4 regions of the Pseudomonas sp. PME37.24/006 genome follow, and region 3 is predicted to be linked to each of the others. Evidence: riboswitches for the same ligand, from Rfam matches in the RefSeq annotation. Region 3 holds a riboswitch; each other region holds the start of a gene.

Region 1 (4,927 bases), 140 kb from region 3:
CCGGGCGACGCAAGGCCCAGCAGGCAATACCAGCCAACTGGGCGGCATGGGCAGCGTTGCGGCTGATCTGCGCAGCATAGGGATGGGTGGCATCGACCAGCAGGTCGATGCCCTGCTTGTGGATAAAATCCGCCAGCCCCTCGACACCACCAAAGCCACCGACACGTACCTGGCAGGCCAGATCCTCCGGCACCTTGCCCAGCCCGGCCAGGCTATAGATATGTGCGGGGCCAAGGCGACGGGCAAGATTCAGCGCTTCGCCGATCCCGCCCAGTAACAGGATGCGGCTCATAACGGCTTGCTGACCTGCAACAAGGTGATCGGCAAGGCGCCACGCCAGGTATCGAAGCCGCCCAGGGGTTTGGCCTGGGCCAGTTCGATGCGCGTCAGCTCGCCGCCCTCTTCGCCACGAAAGGCGATCAACGCCGCCTCGCTCTGCAGGGTCACGGCGTTGGCCACTAGTCGGCCACCCGGCTTGAGCGCGCGCCAGCAGGTGTCGAGCACGCCCGGCGCGGTCACCCCGCCACCGATAAAGATCGCGTCTGGCGCCGCCAGCCCGGCCAGCGCCTCGGGTGCCCGCCCGGCCACCAGTTGCAGGCCCGGCACGCCGAGGGCATCGCGGTTGTGGGCGATATGGCCCTGGCGGCCTTCGTCGGCCTCGATGGCGATGGCCCGACAAGCAGGATGGGCACGCAGCCACTCGATACCGATGGAGCCGCAGCCGGCACCGACATCCCAGAGCAGCTCGCCAGGCAGCGGCGCCAGACGCGCCAGGGTGATGGCACGCACGTCGCGTTTGGTGAGTTGCCCGTCGTGGCGATAGGCATCGTCCTGCAGGCCCGGCGTGAGTGGCAGGCGCATGGCGTCATCACCGGCAACGCAGTCGATCGCCACCAGATTCAGATCAGCAGATCGAGCCAGCGCCCAGCCATCAGCCAGGCCATCGATACACCGCTCGCGCTCACCGCCCAGGTGTTCGAAGACGCTCAGCCGACTGGGGCCGAAACCACGCTCGCGCAGCAATGCGGCAATGGCCGCCGGGCTCTCGCCATCGTTGCTCAGCACCAGCAGGCGCACGCCGGGATGAACCTGCGCATTGAGCGCTGCCAGCGGGCGACCCACCAGCGAGACCAGGGCTGTGCTCTGCAGTGGCCAGCCCAGGCGAGCCGCCGCCAGCGAGCAGGAGGAAGGCGCCGGCAGAATGTGCAGCTCATCGCTCGGCAGCTCGCGGGCCAGGCTGGCGCCGACGCCAAAGAACATCGGGTCACCGCTGGCCAGTACACAGACTGGCGTACCGCGCCTCTCGAGCACTGGCACCAGGGAAAACGGCTTCGGCCACTCCAGACGTGTGGCACGGATGCAATGCGGCAACAGCGCCAGCTGGCGCTCGCTGCCAAACACCTGTTCGGCCGCCAGCAATGCATGTCGCGCCGCCTTGCCGAGGCCGGGGTAGCCGTCTTCACCAATGCCCACGACGGTTAGCCAGCGTGTCATGCGTTTTTCCTCGTTATCAAAATCGCCCAGATCGTTCCTCACGCTCCGCGTGGGAATGCCGCCCAGGACGACGCTCCGCGTCCGATGCTGCACGCTATCGGACGACGCGGCTTTTCATCCTAGCGAACAAAGCGGGCATAATAGCGCCTCTGTCGGTGTCCGTCGGCTACGTGGTACGTAGGCGCGGGCCTAAGAGGGAACACGAGCAGATCGTTCTGCGGCGTGGCTGCCCCCGCAACTGTTGCAGCGAGCGCATGCGCCAATCGCCACTGGGAAACCGGGAAGGCCGGCCACGCGCCATGACCTGCGAGCCAGGAGACCTGCCGACGGATTCAGTCGCATGTGCCCACACCGGGCGGGGTGTCCCGGTGATAGAAGCTCGTCCTTCTCTGGCCTATCCTCGAACGGATGCCCATGTGACCCGACCCCGGTGATCCGTTGAAACAGGCTTTTTGCATTCCATCCCCTGCTGTTCGCCCCTCGGCCTGTCCGGGGTTGCTGCGTATCGTGCAGGCGAAGGATGGCGGCATCTGCCGGATCAAGCTGGCCTGCGGGCGCCTCGATGCCACCGGAGCCGAGCGCATAGCCCAGGCCGCACAACACCATGCAGGCGGCGTGATCGAAGCCACCAACCGCGCCAACCTGCAGATTCGCGGCATCCACGCCGGCAGTGAAGACGCATTGATCGGCGAGTTGCTGGCCGCCGGCCTCGGCCCGCGCTCACCCGCTGCCGACGATGTGCGCAACCTGATGGTCAGCCCGGCGGCCGGCCTCGACCCGGCGGCGCTGGTCGACGTATCACCACTGGCCGCCCACCTGCTGACGACGCTGGAGAACACTCCGCGCCTGCACGCGCTGTCGGCCAAGTTCGCCCTGCTGCTCGATGGCGGCGAACGCCTGGCCATGCTCGAACACCCCCACGACATCTGGCTCAGCGCCCTGCCGCTGGATGGCCAGATCGGCTATGCCTTCGGCCTGGCGGGCTGCCCGCCACAAGCGCCTGGCGATGTGCCCGCGCTGGCCGTGGTGCCCGAGGCCCATGCCGATGAGCTGCTGCTGGCGCTGCTCGACCTGTTTCTTGAACTGGCCACGCCCGAGCAGACACGCATGCGCCACCTGCTGGTCAGCCACCCGGCCGCCGAGCTGCTGCAGCACCTGAAGGAGCGCCTGGGTGACGTGCTGCTGAGCGCGGATGACTGGCGACGCAGCCCGGCGGAGCCCCAGGCCCATATCGGTATCGGCGGCCAGCGCCAGCTTGGCCGCGTGTATGTCGGCGGCGTCCCTCCATTGGGCCGGCTCGACGCCGAACAGCTGCTCGGGCTCGCCGCTCTGGCTAGGCGTCTGGGCGATGGCAGCCTGCGCATGACGCCCTGGCAGAGCGTGCTGCTGCCCAATATCGCCACAGCCGATGCGCAGGCAGCCCTCCAGGCGCTGGAGGGGCTCGGCTTGCTGGTCGATGCCGATGCGCCGCTAGCCCGCATCATCGCCTGTACCGGCTCAAGCGGCTGCGCCAAGGGCCTGGCCGATACCAAAGCCGATGGATGCCGCCTGGCCGAGACGCTGAAGGCTGGCCGCCGCCTGGCCGGCATCCACCTCAGCGGCTGCAGCCGTTCCTGCGCCGCCGCCCACCGTGCCCCCGTGACCCTGCTGGCGGTAGCCGAAGGCCGCTACGATCTGTTCGCCCGCCAGGCGGACAGCAACGATTTCGGCGCGCCACTGGCCCGCCACCTGACACTTGACGAGGCCAGCGAGCTGCTGGCCTCGCTTCCCGATACCTGGAGTTTCACCCGATGACCGATTACATCCGCGATGGTCAGGAGATCTATCGCCATTCCTTCTCCATCATCCGCGCCGAGGCCGACCTGAGCGCCATTCCGGCGGATCTCGAGAAGCTCGCGGTGCGGGTCATCCACGCCTGCGGCATGGTCGATGTGGTGCAGGATCTGCGCTTCTCCGCGGGTGCCGGTGCAGCCGGTCGCCAGGCCCTGGCCAATGGCGCGGCGATTCTCTGCGATGCGCGCATGGTCGCCGAAGGGGTGACCCGTGCGCGCCTGCAAGCGGCCAACCCGGTGCTCTGCACCCTCAACGATGCCGGCGTGCCTGAGCTGGCCAAGAAGCTGGGCAACACCCGTTCGGCGGTGGCGCTGGAGCACTGGCGCGAGCATCTCGAAGGCTCGGTGGTGGTGATCGGCAATGCCCCCACCGCATTGTTCTATCTGCTCGACATGCTCGCTGCGGGCGCGCCCAAGCCAGCGCTGATTCTCGGCTTCCCGGTGGGCTTCGTGGGCGCTGCGGAGTCCAAGGATCTGCTCGCCAGCACCTTTGCCGAGCATGGCGTGCCCTACGTGATCGTTCAGGGCCGTCGGGGCGGTAGCGCCATGGCCGCCGCCGCGGTCAACGCCCTGGCCACGGAGGTCGAGTGATGAACGGTATGGACCGCCCCGGCAAAGGCCGCCTGCTGGGCCTGGGCGTAGGCCCGGGCGACCCCGAGCTGATCACCCTCAAGGCCCTGCGCCTGCTCAAGTCGTCACCCGTGGTCGGCTACTTCGTGGCCAAGGCCAAGGCCAATGTCGGTCAGGGCGGCAACGCCTTCGGCATCATCGAAGGCCACCTGGACGACAGCCAGCAGCGCCTGCCACTGGTGTATCCGGTAACCACCGAAAAACTCGAACCGCCACTGACTTACGAAGGCGTGATCAGCGACTTCTACGACACCTGTGCGGTGCAGATCGCCGAGCATCTGGATGCTGGTCGCGACGTGGCGGTGATCTGCGAAGGCGACCCGTTTTTCTACGGCTCCTACATGTACCTGCACGACCGCCTGGCCGAACGCTACGAGGCCCAGGTAATTCCGGGCGTGTGCTCGATGCTCGGCAGCGCGGCGGTGCTCGGCGTACCGTTGGTGTACCGCAATCAGAGCTTGTCGGTGCTCTCCGGCGTGCTGCCCGAAGACGAGCTGCGCGAGCGCCTGCGTGATGCCGAAGCCGCCGTGGTGATGAAGCTGGGTCGCAACTTCGAGAAAGTCCGCCGCGTGCTGCAGGACCTTGGTTTGCACGACCGTGCTCACTACGTGGAACGGGCGACCATGGCCAACCAGCGCATCGTGCCGCTGCACGACGTCGAGCCCATGGCCTCGCCGTATTTTTCAATGATCGTGGTGCCCGGTGAGAAGTGGCGGGGTTGAACCGAAACAGCTGTCTCGCAGTAAGCACCTTTTCCGTAGGAGCCAGCTTGCTGGCGATATCGATGGCCAAATCGATAGTTGTGTTGCGGGTCGGATCGTTTCGCCAGCAAGCCAGCTCCTACATGACTCCAGCGAACTCGCCTGCCTGTTCCTGACAGTGGATAAACCATGACCTCTTCACCCGCCATCGTCATCCTCGGCACCTCTGCGCTGGCCACTGCACGGCGCATCCAGGCACTTTATCCACAG
Region 2 (4,927 bases), on a different contig from region 3:
TTTTCCAGCCGCTGATGCCGGTATAGCCGACCATGCGATCGCGCAGGCCGAGGGTGACCAGCATGCTGGTCATGTTGATGTCGTGGCTGACCACGCGCTGCGGCGCCTGCTCGAAAGTCACGTCACGGTCACAGCTACGTACCGTGAGTGGATAGTCGCTGGCAACTGCCGGCAGCGCGAGCAGCGCCAGCGACAGACTGCAAAAGTATCTAAAGGTCTTCATTGGGTAATCCAGGTGATCCGTGGGTAGGCATGCAGCGGATGGCTGTCGACCAGCGCCTGCACACCGAATACGCGCTGCAACAGCTCGGCGCTCAGCACCTCGGTGGGTGTGCCGCTGGCGACCAGGCGGCCGGCAGCCATGACATAGAGGCGGTCGCAGAAAGCCGCCGCCAGGTTCAGGTCGTGAAAGCTGGCCAGGGTACTCAGGCCGAGGCTGCGCAGGTGCCGCAACAACTCCAGCTGGTAGCGCGGGTCGAGGTGGTTGGTCGGCTCGTCTAGAATCAGCAGACCGGGTTGCTGCACCAGCGCCCGGGCCAGCAACACCCGTTGTTTCTCGCCGCCGGAAAGGTTGGCGAACGCCTGACCCGCCTGCGCAGTCAGGCCGACATGCTGCAGAGCCTGGGCCACCAGTTCGGCGTCCTCGGCGCTGTCGCCGGCGAACAACCCCTGGTGCGGCGTGCGCCCCATGGCGACCACATCGGCGACGCTGAGGCCGAACTCCTGGGGAAACTCCTGCAGCACCACGGCGATGCGCTGCGCACTCCAGCGCGGGGTCTGCCGCCAGAGGTTCTCGCCGTCGAGATGCAAGCTGCCGCTCGCCGGCTCGCTGGAACGATAGGCGCAGCGCAACAGGCTGGTCTTGCCGCTGCCGTTGGGGCCGATAAGGCCGACAAACTCGCCTTCACCGATATGCAGATCGATGTCCTGCAACAACCAGCGTGGCGCAGTGCGCCGACTTTCAACGGCCCATGACAGCTTTTCGATGCTTAGCCTCGACATGCCCGACTCCTACTTGTGGCGCACCGGCAAACTACCCGGTGCGCCGGCGTTTAGAAGCTGTAGTCAGCGCTGACGAAGAACGAGCGTGGCTCGCCCAGGTACCACTGCTGGCCATTGTTGCTCGTGGTGGTGGCGTACTGACGGTCGAACAGGTTGTTCAACTGCAGGCCGAGGGTCAGATCCTTCTGCAGATGCCAGTCGAAGTTGGCGTCCACCACGGTGTAACTCGGTACCCTGACGCTGTTGGCGTTGTCGGCGTAGCGGCTGTCCACGTAACGGGCGCCGGCACCGACGCTGAAACGCTCGGCAAAGTCCTTGCTCAACCACAGGTTGGCGGAGCGACGCGGCACGTTGGTGGGGCGATTGCCCTGGAAATCGTCGCCACCGCTGACGAACTCGTCGTACTCGGCGCGCACCAGTGCCGCGTTGGCAGACAGCTGCGCGGCATAGGGCAGGCGCAGCTCGAGGGTCGCCTCGATACCATCCGAGGATTGCTGACCAACCTGCTGCTGGACGGTCGGGTTGGCCGGGTCGGTACTGAGCAGCTTGTTCTTGACGATGTGATAGGCGGCCAGCGTCCACTCGCCACGGTTATCGAAAAACTGCTGTTTGATGCCCACTTCGGTTTGCTTGGCGGTGCTCAGATCCCACTGCTGCTGGCCCGCACTGAGAGTCAGCAGGTTGCCGACGCCTTCGGTGCTGGTGGCGTACTGACCGTACAGCGACAAGTCATCGGTCAGCGCGAACACCAGGCCGGCGCGCCAGTTGTTGCCGGTCAGGCTACGGTCGCTGCGGGTGCCGGCCAGCAGATCATCACGATTCAGGTGTACCTGGTCACGGCGCACACCGGTGACCAGTGCCAGTTGCTCGGTGAGCTGCGTGCGGTTCTCGGCGAACAACGAGAACTGACGCGCCTGATTGGCTTCGCGAGCGCGATACGGGTCATTGCTGATGTAGCTACCACCACCGGACTGGCCAAGTGGCACGCTGTCGCTGAGGGTATTGCCGAAATCATGCTTGCGCACGAAACGGATGGAGTTGTAGTCCACGCCAACCACGGTGCGGCTGTCGAGGCCGAACAGCGAATGCTGCAGGGTGAACGTCTGGCGGTCGCCGATCTGTTCCTGGGTGTGCTTGATGCTGATGAAATCGCTACGCTCGACTAAATCACCCGGCTGCCAGGTGTAGGTTTCAGCGTTGCGCCAGCGCCGCTGGGTCTTGAGGTAGTACAGCTGGTTGCTGGCACTCAGGTTGTCGCTGATCGTCCAGTCGGTCACCAAGCGGGTCGACTGGTCGTTGTACTGCAGCGTGGCGTTCTCGACGTTGTAGTTACGCTCGCGCAGGCTTTCGCGGTAGTGACCATCCACCAACGGCGTGCCGAAATACTGCTGCGGCTCCTGATTACCGTAATCGTGGCTGAGGGTGAAGCTCAGGTCGTCGGTCGCCTCCCAGCGCAATGCAGCACTGATGGCCAGGCTCTCGGAATCACCACGGTCGACCCAGCCATTGCTGGCCTGCTGATTGAGATTGAAACGGTAGCTCAGGCGGTCGTTCAGGGAGCCGCCGCTATCGAGTGCCATCTGTTGACGATCATCGGAGCCGTAACCCAGACGCACGCGATTGCGGATCTCGCCCTCGAAAGGCTTCTTCGGCACCACGTTGATCACCGCGCCCGTCGCCCCTTCGCCGTACAGCACCGACGCCGGGCCACGGAGGATGTCGATACGCTCCACCGACCAGGTATCGACCGGAAAGGTCACGGTGCCGGCGCCGACATAAAGACGGGTGCCGTCATACAGCTGCATGGTCGAGCTGTGCCCGGTAAAACCCCGGGCGGACAACGCGGTGCCGCCATTGCCGGGCGTGCCCATGAAGGTGATGCCAGGTGAGCGGGTGACGGCCTCCTGGACGGTGGTGTTGTTGCGCTTCAGGATCTGCTCGGCGCCAATGCTGCTGACGCTGGCGGGCGTTTCCAGTGGCGTCAGATTCAGGCGCGAGCCGGTCGTTGCCAGCGTATGCAGATCAGGCGGCGACGACTCATCGGCCGTGCCGGTGATCGCCGTCGAGGGCAAGGCTATGGAAGCGTTCGACTCGGCGGCCTGAGCCGGCAAGGCGAACAGCAGCGCACAGGGCAACAGCCCAACACGCAGGGATTTGCCCGACAGGGCATCGAACAGGGAATATCGGGACATGTCGTTCCACTCGAAACAGGAATGAATGAATCCCGGAGGGAACAACGCATAGGGAATCGCAGGCGCACGAAGCCCACGGAAACCGGCCTGCGCCCGCCCACCGCGGGTTTGCCAAACAGAAGTTTCGGGCCGGTCTCCGGGCTCACGAGGGTCATGAAGCATTCACCTTCCCATGCCATGGCACAGTGGTTAATCGAATGCTTCGCTCGCATACCGTTGCGGGGGCAGCGCCGGACTGATCATGTTCATGACGAACCGGCTTCCCGTTTCACCCCATGCACGGCGGCATGGGACACCTGAAACTGGCGCGCATCTGACCATCGAAGCGTCGAGCCGTCAATCATCGCCATGCAGCGGCCTCGATCCATGCACCATGGCATCGCCGGCTGGGATAACATCGCCCGACCTCGGATTGGCCAGGAAACACAGGATGCAGCGAGACGATGAACGAGCGACCGGCAGGCGCTCCTCTACCGCCCCAGGCAAGCCGCCGACGCTGGCGGATGTGGCCAAGGTCGCAGGCGTTTCGCCGATCACCGTGTCGCGCACGCTCAACCAGCCGGAGATCGTCCGCCCGGAACTGCGCGAAAAGGTCTTTCGTGCCGTGCACAAGACCGGCTACGTGCCGGCCATGCTCACCGGCGTGGCCGAGCAGCGCAGCCGGCTGATTTCCCTGCTGGTGCCGACGATTGCCAATTCGATCTTCTCGGACACGGTGCAGGCGCTGATCGACACCCTCACCGAAGCCGGCCACGAGACGCTGATCGGCCTGACCAACTACAGCGCCGAACGCGAAGAGCAGCTACTCGACGCCATCTTGCGGCGGCGCCCCGATGGCATCGTACTGACCGGCACCCTACACACCAAAGCCAGCCGCACGCGCCTGTCGCGCTCGGGCATTCCGATCGTCGAGTCCTGGGATCTCGCGCCGCGGCCGCTGGACATGTTGGTGGGCTTTTCCCACGAAGCGGTCGGCGTGGCCACCGCGCGCTACCTGATGGGCAAGGGCTATCGGCGCTTCGCCGTGGTGACCCTGGATGACCCACGCGGCCACCGACGCTGCGAAAGCCTGATCAGCGAACTGGCGAGCCAGGGGATTACCGAGGTGCCGCGCGTGGTGTTGCCGCCACCGGCAACGGTGAACCTCGGCCGTGAGGGCCTGCAGCGTCTGTTAGCAGGTCGCGAGCGCCCGAATGTACTGGTGTGCAGTTCCGACACCCTGGCCCACGGCGTGCTGGAAGAAGCCACCGAACTGGGCATTCGCGTGCCGCAGGATCTGGCGGTGATGGGCTTTGGCGACCTGAGCAGCGCCGCGCACCTGCACCCGGCCCTGTCCACCGTGTGCATCAACGGCGCGGACATCGGCATACAAGCGGCGCGCGCGCTGGTGCAACGCCTCGATCATCCCCACGAAGAGCCAGTGAAAGTGCGCATCGATACCGGTTTCAGGATCATCGAACGGCAGAGCGCATAGCCTGTTTTGCACTTAACAGCGAAAACCCACGCACGCTTCAACGCCAGGGAGCAAACCAACCTAGTCCATCTTCAGTGAGGCCTCTCGGGTTGTATTCACAACCAATCCAGCCGTCATAGCCAAGTTCGTCGAGCAGGGCGAATAGCTGCGGATAGTTCACCTCGCCGGTGTCCGGCTCGTGGCGATCCGGTACGCCGGCAATCTGTATATGCCCGACCCCAGCCTGAAAGCGTTTGAAGCACGCCGTAAGATCGCCCTC
Region 3 (4,927 bases):
TCGACCTGCGCCAGGCAGGTCGCCTCCTTGAGGCTGGCCACGGCGATGGGCAACGGATTGAGGCCCTGAGCCTGCAGCCGCTGGCAGAAGGTGTCGACGAAAGCGGTGTTGGCTGCCTGCACATGGGTGCGGTAGAACAGCAGCGCGGCAACGGGTGCGTCCGGCTGCCAGCTGGCACGCCAATCCTGCAGCGACGCATTGCCCACGCGTGGGTGATACAGGCCAACCCGCGGCAGCGCTCGGGGAGGCTGCCAGCCATAGTCACGGCCCATATAGCGGTCGGCGATGCAGTTGAAGAACTGCCGCGCGTTATCCACACCGCCCTGGCGCAGGTACTGCCAGAGCCGCTCGGCATCTTCGGCGGTCACGTTGCCCAGCGCAGTGAGCTCGGGGTCGGGGTTATCACAGCCCGGCACCAGAATCAGTGTCTTGCCCTGCCCCGCCAGCTCCACCAGCCGCTGGATGCCGTAGCGCCAGTAGCTGACGCCGCCATGCACGGAAATCATGATGACCTTGGCATGCCTGAGCACCTGCTCGACGTAGAAGTCCACCGAGGCGTTGTTGCTCAGCTGTGCCGGGCTGGCCAGACGCAGGCTGGGGTAATCCTCGGGCAGATGACGGGCGACCTCGGCCAGCAGCGACAGGTGCGAATCACCGGTGCACAGCACCACCAGCTCGGCGGGGGTCTGGCCAAGGTCGGCGATACTATCGGCCGGCAGCGACTGGCCGGGCTGGGTGCGCAGGAGGTGCATATTCTCGCCTAAAGCATCGTCCGCAAGCGCGCTCCTACGGTTCGTGTAGGAGCCCGCTTGCGGACGATCATGGTTATACCAGAGCCGCTTTCAGCTCAGCCGCGATGGCCGTGTGGTCGAGCTCCTGGCCGATTACGATTAGGCGGGTAACCCGCGCTTCATCGGCCTTCCAGGCACGATCGAAATGCTTGTCGAAACGCAGGCCGACACCCTGCAGGAGCAGACGCATGGGTTTGTTCGGCACGGCGACGAAACCCTTGATGCGCAGGATGCCGTGTTTACCCACGACGTCCTTCAGTGCAGCCAGCAGGCGGGCCTCATCGGCTTCCGGTAGTTCCACGTGGAACGAGTCGAACTCGTCGTGATCGTGGTCTTCGTCTTCATTGTCGTGGTGAGTCTTGCGACCCTCGATGTGCAGCTCTGTCTCGCTGTTCAGGCCCAGCAGCACATTGAGCGGCAGCGAACCGCCATGGGCTTCGACCACCTTGACCGCTGGCGGCAGCTCTTCGCCAACTTCAGCGCGCACCGCTGCCAGCGCCTCGGCATCGAGCAGATCGGCCTTGTTGAGGATCACCAAATCGGCGCTCGCCAGTTGGTCGGCGAACAATTCGTGCAGGGGCGACTCATGATCGAGGTTGGGATCGAGCTTGCGCTGCGCGTCGACCTGATCGGGGAAGGCCGCGAAGGTGCCGGCAGCCACCGCCGGGCTGTCGACCACGGTGATCACCGCATCGACGGTGCAGGCGTTGCGAATTTCCGGCCAGTTGAAGGCTTGAACCAACGGCTTGGGCAAGGCCAGACCGCTGGTTTCGATCAGGATGTGGTCGAGGTCGCCGCGACGCGCCACCAGCTCGCGCATCACCGGGAAGAACTCTTCCTGCACGGTGCAGCACAGGCAGCCATTAGCCAGTTCGAAGACACGGCCGTTGGCTTCTTCCTCGGTGCAGCCGATGGAGCATTGCTTGAGGATCTCACCATCGATACCCAGCTCGCCGAACTCGTTGACGATCACGGCAATACGGCGGCCTTCGGCGTTTTCCAGCATGTGCCGCAGCAAGGTGGTCTTACCGGCACCGAGAAAGCCGGTGACGATGGTGACGGGAAGTTTGGCGAGCGTTTTCATGGAGGCCCCTGGCGTCTGGAGAAACGGCGAGCGGGCAATGAGATGGCAGGCGCCAGCCGGGGCTGTCGCACAAACACCACCGGATCACCCCGCCCGGTTGTCGAAAGCATTATCGAGGCAGGTCTCCTGGCTCACAGGTCATGGCGCGTAGCCGGCCTTCCCGGTTTCCCAGTGGCGGTTGGCGATGCGCTCGCTGCTTACAGTTGCGGGGGCAGCCACGGCTTGCCGTGTTCCCTCTTAGCTCCACACGAGTGGAGAACCTCGAAAAACGCAAGGCTACGCAGAGCCTGCGATACGGTCAATCACGGGGTGACCTGTAACATGTTGACGCACTTGGCGCTTCGTGGTGTTCTTGCGCGGTTGTTTCAGGTGTCTCACGCCGCCGTGCGTGAGGTGAAACGGGAAGCCGGTTCGAGTCCGGCGCTGCCCCCGCAACGGTAAGCGAATGTCAGGATCGTTTTGGCCACTGTGCGAGAGCATGGGAAGGCCGATCCTTATCACTGCCCAGTGATCATCGTGAGCCCGGAGACCGGCCTGAATCCTCTGTTTGGCAACCCGCGGTGGGCGGGCACGCGCCGACTATCGCCCGCCTGTGCGGGCAGTCTCGCCGTGTCCTGCTGTGCCGTTTACCCCTGAGGTCTACGATCATGTCCAGCAGCGTCCTTTCGAATTCCACCGCCTCTGCGCGTCCCTTGTCGCAACGTATCTTGCTCGCCGTTGGCAGCTGCGTTCTGGGCGCCGTGCTGATCTTCTTCGCAGGCTTTTCCCACGTAGAAGCCCTGCATAACGCCGCCCACGATACCCGGCATAGCGCCGCGTTTCCGTGCCACTGAGGACGCCATGATGATCAAGCGCATCGCCCAGACTGCCGGCTTCGCCGGCCTGCTCGCCGCCATCGTGCTGACCTTGTTGCAGAGCCTGTGGGTAACCCCACTGATCCTGCATGCCGAGACGTTCGAAGTCGCCGAACCCGCGGCCACTCTCGAACACAGTCATGACACCTCCAGCGCCGCTCACGATCATGCCGCCGCTGGCGGTCACAGTCATGACGGTGAAGCCTGGGCACCGGAAGATGGCTGGCAACGGCTGTTATCCACAGGCTTGAGCAATCTGGTGGTAGGCGTTGGCTTTGCGCTGATGCTCGCCGGCCTGTTCACCCTGCGCGCCCCCGAGAAGACCTGGCAGGGCCTGCTCTGGGGCCTGGCTGGCTTCGCCACCTTCGTGCTCGCGCCCTCAAGCGGCTTGCCGCCGGAGCTGCCGGGTACCGCCGCAGCCGAGCTGCTGCTGCGCCAGTACTGGTGGATCGGCACCGCTGCTTCGACCGCCGCAGGCCTGGCGCTGCTGGCATTTGGCGGTAACTGGGTGCTGCGCATACTGGGCCTGGTGATTCTGGCGCTGCCCCATGTGATTGGCGCACCGCAGCCTGAGGTGCACGAAAGCCTGGCACCCGAAGCGCTGGAGCACGAATTCATCCTTGCCTCGCTGCTCACCAACGCTGCGTTCTGGGCTGCCCTGGGGCTGGCTGCCGCCTGGTTCCATGGCCGCACTCGACACGCAGAATGAACGAGCGCCCTACCCTCGTCGCCGGCCTGGGTTGCCGGCGCGGGTGTTCGCTGAGCGAGCTGCTGGCATTGCTCGACGATACGCTGGCCGAGCATGGCTCGAGCACTGCCAAGCTGACAGCCCTGGCCAGCAGCGAACACAAGGCTGACGAGCCCGGTTTACTGCAGTTGGCCGAGCATCTGGGCCTGCCCATCAGCTTCATGCCCGCGGATGCGCTGACGGGTTACCATGAGCGCCTGAGCCAGACCTCGGCTATCGCCCTGCACGTTACCGGCAGCCAGAGCGTTGCAGAAGCCAGCGCGTTGGCCTTGGCCGAACACTTGAGCAATCGACCTGCTCGCCTGTGGATAACCAAGTGCAAGAGCGCCAACGCCACACTGGCTGTCGCAGACATCGAACCTTAGAAACGCCGCTACTGTAGGTGCGTCGACCTCGGCGCGAAAAATTGCAGCCGCGCCGCAAAACGGAGTCGTTCAAGCCATTCGCTGCGGGGTCGCGGCTCCTACAGCCGCAGCCAGTCTTCCACCATTTACCGCTTGCAACCCAGGAATCTCATGACCGTCTATTTCATCGGCGCCGGCCCCGGCGACCCCGAGCTGATCACCGTGAAGGGCCAGCGCCTGATTCGCTCCTGCCCGGTGATTCTCTACGCCGGCTCCCTGGTGCCGGAAGCACTGCTCGACGGCCATCAGGCCAGCCTGGTGGTGAACACCGCCGAATTGCATCTCGATGAAATCGTCGCCCTGCTGCACGCCGCCCATGCACGCAGCGAGGACGTGGCACGGGTACATTCGGGAGACCCATCGCTGTACGGCGCCATCGGTGAGCAGATTCGTCACCTGCGCGCACTCGACATCCCCTTCGAGATCATCCCTGGGGTCACGGCTACGGCAGCCTGCGCCGCGCTGCTGGAAAGCGAGCTGACGCTGCCGGATGTTTCGCAGACGGTGATCCTCACCCGCTATGCCAGCAAATCACCGATGCCCGAAGGCGAGCAGCTGCACGATCTGGCTCGGCACGGCGCGACCATGGCCATCCACCTGGGCGTGCAACACCTGGCGAAGATCGTCGGCGAGCTGCTGCCGCACTATGGCGCCAGTTGCCCGATCGCGGTGGTGCATCGCGCCAGCTGGCCGGACCAGGACTGGGTGCTCGGCACACTCGCCGATATCGAAGAGAAGGTCAGCGCCAAAGGCTTTCGTCGCACTGCGCTGATTCTGGTTGGCAGGGTGCTGGGCGCCGAGGACTTCGCCAATTCGGCGCTGTACCACGAGAGCCATCGCCACCTGTTCAGGGCAGGCGCTGCAGACGATACAGACTCTCGCTGACCTTGCCGTGATTGTCGGCAATGACGATCTGCGCGCCCCGCTGGGCGAGACGCCCGTTGAGATCGCTGGCGTACAGGCGCTGCAGAAAGATCGGATAATCGAGCGCGCTTTGGATGACCACTTGTTCGCCCAACCAGGCATGCAGCGCCGGCAGATGGAAA
Region 4 (4,927 bases), on a different contig from region 3:
CATAGAGCCCTGCTTCACTGAAGGTCACTTCGACCTCTTCGTTGATCTTGCCCTTGAACGGCTCGGCCCCCTCCGGCAGGAATCCGGGGATGCTGGCGGCGTTGTGGGTCGGATGCGTGGCGATGAACTTGACGCTGTCACCTGGGGCAATGGCCAGAAAATCCGGTTCATAGACCATCGAACCGGACTCCCCACGGTTGAGCATCTTCACTTCGTGGATTTCGGCCAATGCCGGAGCTGCGAATACAAGCGTAGCGAGCAAAGCGAAGAACGGCGAAAAACGCATAAAAAGACTCGTTTCAGATAGGTTGAAAGCGCAGCACCCGGGCACCGTCTTCAGGGTCGACCAGGTAGCGGGCGCGTACGCCGAAGGTGTCGCGTAAACGGTCGGTGGTCAGCACCTCGGCCGGTGCCCCCAACGCCACCAGTCGACCACGCTCCATCACCCCGAGGCGGTCGCACTCAAGGGCCTGGTTGAGGTCATGCAAGGCGATCAGCGTAGTCACCGGCAGCGTGCGCACCAGATTGAGGATCGACAGCTGGTGCTGGATATCCAGATGATTGGTGGGTTCGTCGAGCAGCAGGATCTGCGGCTTCTGCGCCAGCGCCCGGGCGATGTGCACGCGCTGGCGTTCACCACCCGACAGGGTGCTCCAGGCCCGCTCCGGCATTTCCGCCATGTCCACATCGGCCAGTGCCTGAGCGACGATCTTCTCGTCCTCCGCCGACCAGGGCTGCAGCGCCGACAGCCAGGGCGTGCGGCCCAGCTCGACGGCATCGCGCACCGTCACCGCATCACCGGTGTCGGCCTGCTGCTCGACGAACGCCAACTGGCGGGCGACATCACGGCGACTCAGGCTACCCAGCAGCTTGCCCTGCAAGTGCACCTGGCCACTGCCCGGCGTGCGGATACCGGACAGCAGCTTGAGCAAGGTCGACTTGCCCGAACCATTGGGGCCGATCAGGCCGAGCGTCTCTCCCTGGCGCAGTTGCAGGTCGACGCCGGCGACGATCGTCTTTCCCTTCACCGACCAGCCCAGGTCGCTGCACTGCAGCACCGTACTCACCGCACCCGCCTCCCGCGTACCAGAATCACCGCGAAGGCCGGCGCGCCGATCAACGCGGTGACCACGCCAATCGGCAGTACCTGCCCTTTGATCACCGTACGCGACAGCACGTCGGCGGCGATCAGAAACACCGCGCCGGTCAGGGCTGCGACCGGCACCAGCCGGCCATGCCGCACGCCGACCAGCAGCCGTGCCGCGTGAGGAATCACCAGACCGACGAAACCGATGGAGCCGACGATCGACACCATCACCGCTGTGACCAGCGCCGCGCAGGCGATCAGCGTGGCCTGCACCCGGCGCACCGGCACGCCCAGCGACGCCGCCGATTCGGCACCGAAGGTGAAGGCATCCAGGGCGCGGGTATGCCAGGCCACCAGCAGCACCCCGGCCAGCGCCACGGGTACGGCCAGGGCGACATCGTGCCAGTTGACGCCGCTGAGGTTGCCGAGCAGCCAGAACATGATGCCCCGCGCCTGCTCGGCGCTGGCCGATTTGGTGATCAGGAACGAGGTGAGCGCGTTGAACAACTGGGAGCCGGCGATACCGGCAAGAATGATCTGCCCGGTGCCATTCAGCGCGCCGCCACCCGCTGCCCGCGCCAGCAAGGCGACCAGGCTGAAGGCGGCGATTGCGCCAATGAAGGCGCCCATCGAAAGCGACAGCATGCCCGCGCCGAGCCCCAGCAGCGCCACCGAAACCGCTCCGGTGGAAGCACCGGCGGAAATCCCCAACAAATAAGGATCGGCCAGTGGATTGCGCAGCAGCGCCTGCAGCACCACCCCACACACCGACAGCCCGGCGCCGCAACAGGCGGCGACCAGGGCGCGGGTCAGGCGGTAGTTCCAGACGATGCCCTCGTCGATCGGGTCGAGCAAGAAGCCCGTCCCGAACAGCTTGTTGGCCAGCACCTGAAAGACCACCGACAGCGGGATGCGGGTTTCACCCAGTGCCACACCGACGACCACCGCCACGGCCAGCAACAGCAGGCAGATGATGGTCAGCAGGAACAGGCGGGAGCCGCGAGCAATCATTTCTGCAGATCGAACCCATCAACGGCCTTGGCCAGGGTTTCGATGCCGGTGATCATGCGCAGCGAAGCCTGCATGCCGTCGGCATCGAGAATCACGATGCGACCGTTCTTCACCGCATCCATGTGTTTGGCGACTGGATCATTACGCAGGAACTCGAGTTTCTTCTCCACGTCGTCAGCCGGGAAACGGCGGCGATCCATGCGCGCGAGCACCAGCACGGTCGGGTTGGCCTTGGCCAGTGTTTCCCAGCCGACCGTCGGCCACTCTTCGCTGGACTCGACCACGTTGCGCAGGCCCAGCGACTTCATCATGGTGTCGGCAACGCCTTTCTGGCCGGCCATGTAGGGGTCGAGATCCAGGTCCGCGCTGGAGAACCAGAACGCAGCGGAGATTTGCTTGGCCTGACGCTGCTCGGCGTTGGCGACCGCTTTGCCGAGCCTGTCCTGCAGACTGGCGACCAGCTTGTCGCCCTCAGCCTGCACGTCGAAGATTTGCGCCAGTTGCTGCACGCTCTTGTACAGGCTGTCGATCTGGAAAGGCTGCAGGCGGGTACCGTCTGCACCGACCAGATTGTCCTTGCCCTCGCAGTCGGACGGCATGATGTAGGTGGGAATCTTCAGCTCGTGAAACTGCTCACGGGTGCCGACCACGCCCTGCTCGCCAACCATCCATTCGAACTGCACGGCCACCAGACCGGGGCGCTTGTTGATCACCGATTCGAAGCTCGGATCGTTATCGGCCAGCCGTTCGACCTTGGCGTTCTGCGCCTCGAACTCGGGCAGCACATTGCTGAACCACAACGAGGTGCCTACCAAGCGGTCGCCCAACCCGAGGGAATAGAGAATTTCTGTGCCGGCCTGGCCAATGGTTACGGCGCTCTTCGGCGCAGCGGCGAAGCTCAGCTCATGGCCGCAGTTCTCAAGGGTCAGGGGGTATTGAGTTGGGCTGGCGGCCAGCGCCATCGAAGACAGGCCAAGGGTGGCGGCCAGAACGGCAAAACGAGACACGGTCATGCGGGTGATCTCCCAATCAACAGATACGCATAAATGGCAGTGCGCAGGCTGGAGAACACATCACGCCAAGCGGCCATGGCCGCACCTGTCCCTGAGGAAGGTGATTACGGATGCCCCTCCCGGACACCCCGCCGGCTGGTTCGATTGCAGCGCCCGAGCAGGGCTGCACTGCAGCTGCTCAGACCTGTGCCGGCAGGTCTCCTGACTGGTACGTCGTGGCAACGCTGCGGCCTTCCCGGATTCGAACCCAGTGACACGAATGCAACGATGCTCAGTACCTACAGTTGCGGGGGCAGTTCCGTTTGGCCACCAGAGGTGGCGACGGATTCCCTATTAATTCCTCGCGGAAACCGGCGGGCGGCATCTTAAACGATTAGGTCGCTCCCCTGCAGCGCTTCGCTGCAGTTTCTGCGCATTCATCCCAACAAGCCGGAAGCCAGTGCAGCACTTGTACGGCTAATTTCGGTGGCCATTATTGTTACAACATAACAATTTAGCAAGTCCAGTTCAGCGCTCATTTCAGCGTCTGATCTGGAAGATCCGAGTGCCGATGAGGCCTGCGGGAAAAATCCAGATTCGGGCTTGAAATGAGAACCAAAATCAATAAGACTGTATATTGTTACTTTATAACGTATTTATTGGAGCACTTATGAAACCTGGTATCCACCCTGAATATCGCCCCGTTCTATTCCACGACGTCTCGGCTGACGCCTACTGGCTGATCGGCTCCACGGTCAGCACCGACAAAACCCGCGAGCACAGCGACGGCAACACCTACCCCTACGTCACGCTCGATATCTCCAGCGCCTCGCACCCGATCTACACCGGCCAGCAGCGCCAGACCGCAAGCGAAGGCCGCGTGGCCGGGTTCAACAAGCGCTTCGCCGGTTTTGCAGGAGCCCGCTCATGAAAGTGCTCGCGTCGCTGCGCACCGCCAAATTGCGCCACCGCGATTGTCAGATCGTCAAACGTCGCGGCCGCATTTACGTGATCTGCAAGACCGAACCGCGCTTCAAGTGCGTACAAGGCCGGCCCAAACCGCAGCGCAAGAACAAGGGCTAAGTGCCTGTACCACCCTCTCGGCGCAGCGCAATGGCAGCCGTCTCTCCAGGCCCGCGGCGCGACAACCATTCGCCGCGGGGTAGCGGCTTGTATGTTCTAGGTTCCTGCAAAAGCATGAAGATTCCGGCCTGTAGGAGCCCGCTTGCGGGCGATACGATGGTGGCCTTGCTGCTGAATCTGCGTTGGCCTGGTGATTCGCCCGCAAGCGGGCTCCTACAGTATTGGTGGTGTTTGCAAAATGGATGTTCGACCCCAGTTAGGTATGAGCGTCGCCCTCGGCGCGAATGCGATTGCGGTCATCCCGCGGCCGGCGCCGTGACGACCTGGCCATGCGACAAGCCCGGCCAACTCAACCTGCCACCTCCCCCAGCTCACGCAAATAGCTCCAGGGATAGATGCCGCGGTCGTGGCCATCGTCGAATACCAGTTGCAGCCCATAGCCCTGAGGGTGGACTGCCGTGATGCGGACGCCATCCGGTGCCACGTCGATGCGCTGCGCCAGCCGGGCCGCCCGGCATTTCGAGCACGGGCACCCGGCGCGCAGGCGCCCGTGGGCGAGCACCTGTACCTGCCCTTGCCCCCACTCCACGGTCAGTGTCGCTTGCGTGGCACTGTTACGTATTGCGACGGGTGCCTGGTTCATGGCTTTTGCAGGCGCAACTGGCCGATGGCGATACGCACAGCTTTGCGCACTTCCGGGTCGCCATCGTGCTCGACAGCCAGCAATGCTGGCAGTGCCTGAGCGTCGCCCAGC

What was found. A riboswitch is a leader RNA that binds a small molecule or an ion and turns the genes downstream of it on or off. The one in region 3 is predicted to bind cobalamin.
Region 1: linked by a shared signal. The riboswitch ahead of cobG (precorrin-3B synthase) and the one ahead of cobW (cobalamin biosynthesis protein CobW) in region 3 are both predicted to bind cobalamin.
Region 2: linked by a shared signal. The riboswitch ahead of ACZ3GY_RS10330 (TonB-dependent receptor) and the one ahead of cobW (cobalamin biosynthesis protein CobW) in region 3 are both predicted to bind cobalamin.
Region 4: linked by a shared signal. The riboswitch ahead of ACZ3GY_RS06385 (ABC transporter substrate-binding protein) and the one ahead of cobW (cobalamin biosynthesis protein CobW) in region 3 are both predicted to bind cobalamin.

The regions. Positions count from the first base shown of each region.
Region 1 is NZ_JBVHNL010000004.1:717,985-722,911, forward strand. It holds gene ACZ3GY_RS19405 (cobalt-precorrin-6A reductase) at 1-292, opposite strand, end outside; gene cbiE (precorrin-6y C5,15-methyltransferase (decarboxylating) subunit CbiE) at 289-1,494, opposite strand; cobalamin riboswitch at 1,631-1,836, shown strand; gene cobG (precorrin-3B synthase) at 1,933-3,288, shown strand; gene ACZ3GY_RS19420 (precorrin-8X methylmutase) at 3,285-3,917, shown strand; gene ACZ3GY_RS19425 (precorrin-2 C(20)-methyltransferase) at 3,926-4,678, shown strand; gene cobJ (precorrin-3B C(17)-methyltransferase) at 4,847-4,927, shown strand, end outside.
Region 2 is NZ_JBVHNL010000002.1:1,023,671-1,028,597, forward strand. It holds gene ACZ3GY_RS10320 (ABC transporter substrate-binding protein) at 1-223, opposite strand, end outside; gene ACZ3GY_RS10325 (ABC transporter ATP-binding protein) at 220-1,002, opposite strand; partial or broken gene ACZ3GY_RS10330 (TonB-dependent receptor) at 1,053-3,184, opposite strand; cobalamin riboswitch at 3,305-3,509, opposite strand; gene ACZ3GY_RS10335 (LacI family DNA-binding transcriptional regulator) at 3,625-4,668, shown strand; gene otnI (2-oxo-tetronate isomerase) at 4,706-4,927, opposite strand, start outside.
Region 3 is NZ_JBVHNL010000004.1:862,728-867,654, reverse strand. It holds gene cobN (cobaltochelatase subunit CobN) at 1-752, opposite strand, end outside; gene cobW (cobalamin biosynthesis protein CobW) at 826-1,875, opposite strand; cobalamin riboswitch at 1,975-2,154, opposite strand; cobalamin riboswitch at 2,226-2,427, shown strand; gene ACZ3GY_RS20035 (CbtB domain-containing protein) at 2,523-2,708, shown strand; gene ACZ3GY_RS20030 (CbtA family protein) at 2,719-3,438, shown strand; gene ACZ3GY_RS20025 (cobalamin biosynthesis protein) at 3,435-3,842, shown strand; gene cobM (precorrin-4 C(11)-methyltransferase) at 3,993-4,766, shown strand; gene ACZ3GY_RS20015 (hypothetical protein) at 4,729-4,927, opposite strand, start outside.
Region 4 is NZ_JBVHNL010000002.1:196,316-201,242, reverse strand. It holds gene ACZ3GY_RS06400 (pseudoazurin) at 1-286, opposite strand, end outside; gene ACZ3GY_RS06395 (ABC transporter ATP-binding protein) at 300-1,067, opposite strand; gene ACZ3GY_RS06390 (FecCD family ABC transporter permease) at 1,064-2,098, opposite strand; gene ACZ3GY_RS06385 (ABC transporter substrate-binding protein) at 2,095-3,111, opposite strand; cobalamin riboswitch at 3,286-3,481, opposite strand; gene ACZ3GY_RS06380 (type B 50S ribosomal protein L31) at 3,761-4,021, shown strand; gene ykgO (type B 50S ribosomal protein L36) at 4,018-4,173, shown strand; gene ACZ3GY_RS06370 (DUF971 domain-containing protein) at 4,523-4,816, opposite strand; gene ACZ3GY_RS06365 (HEAT repeat domain-containing protein) at 4,813-4,927, opposite strand, start outside.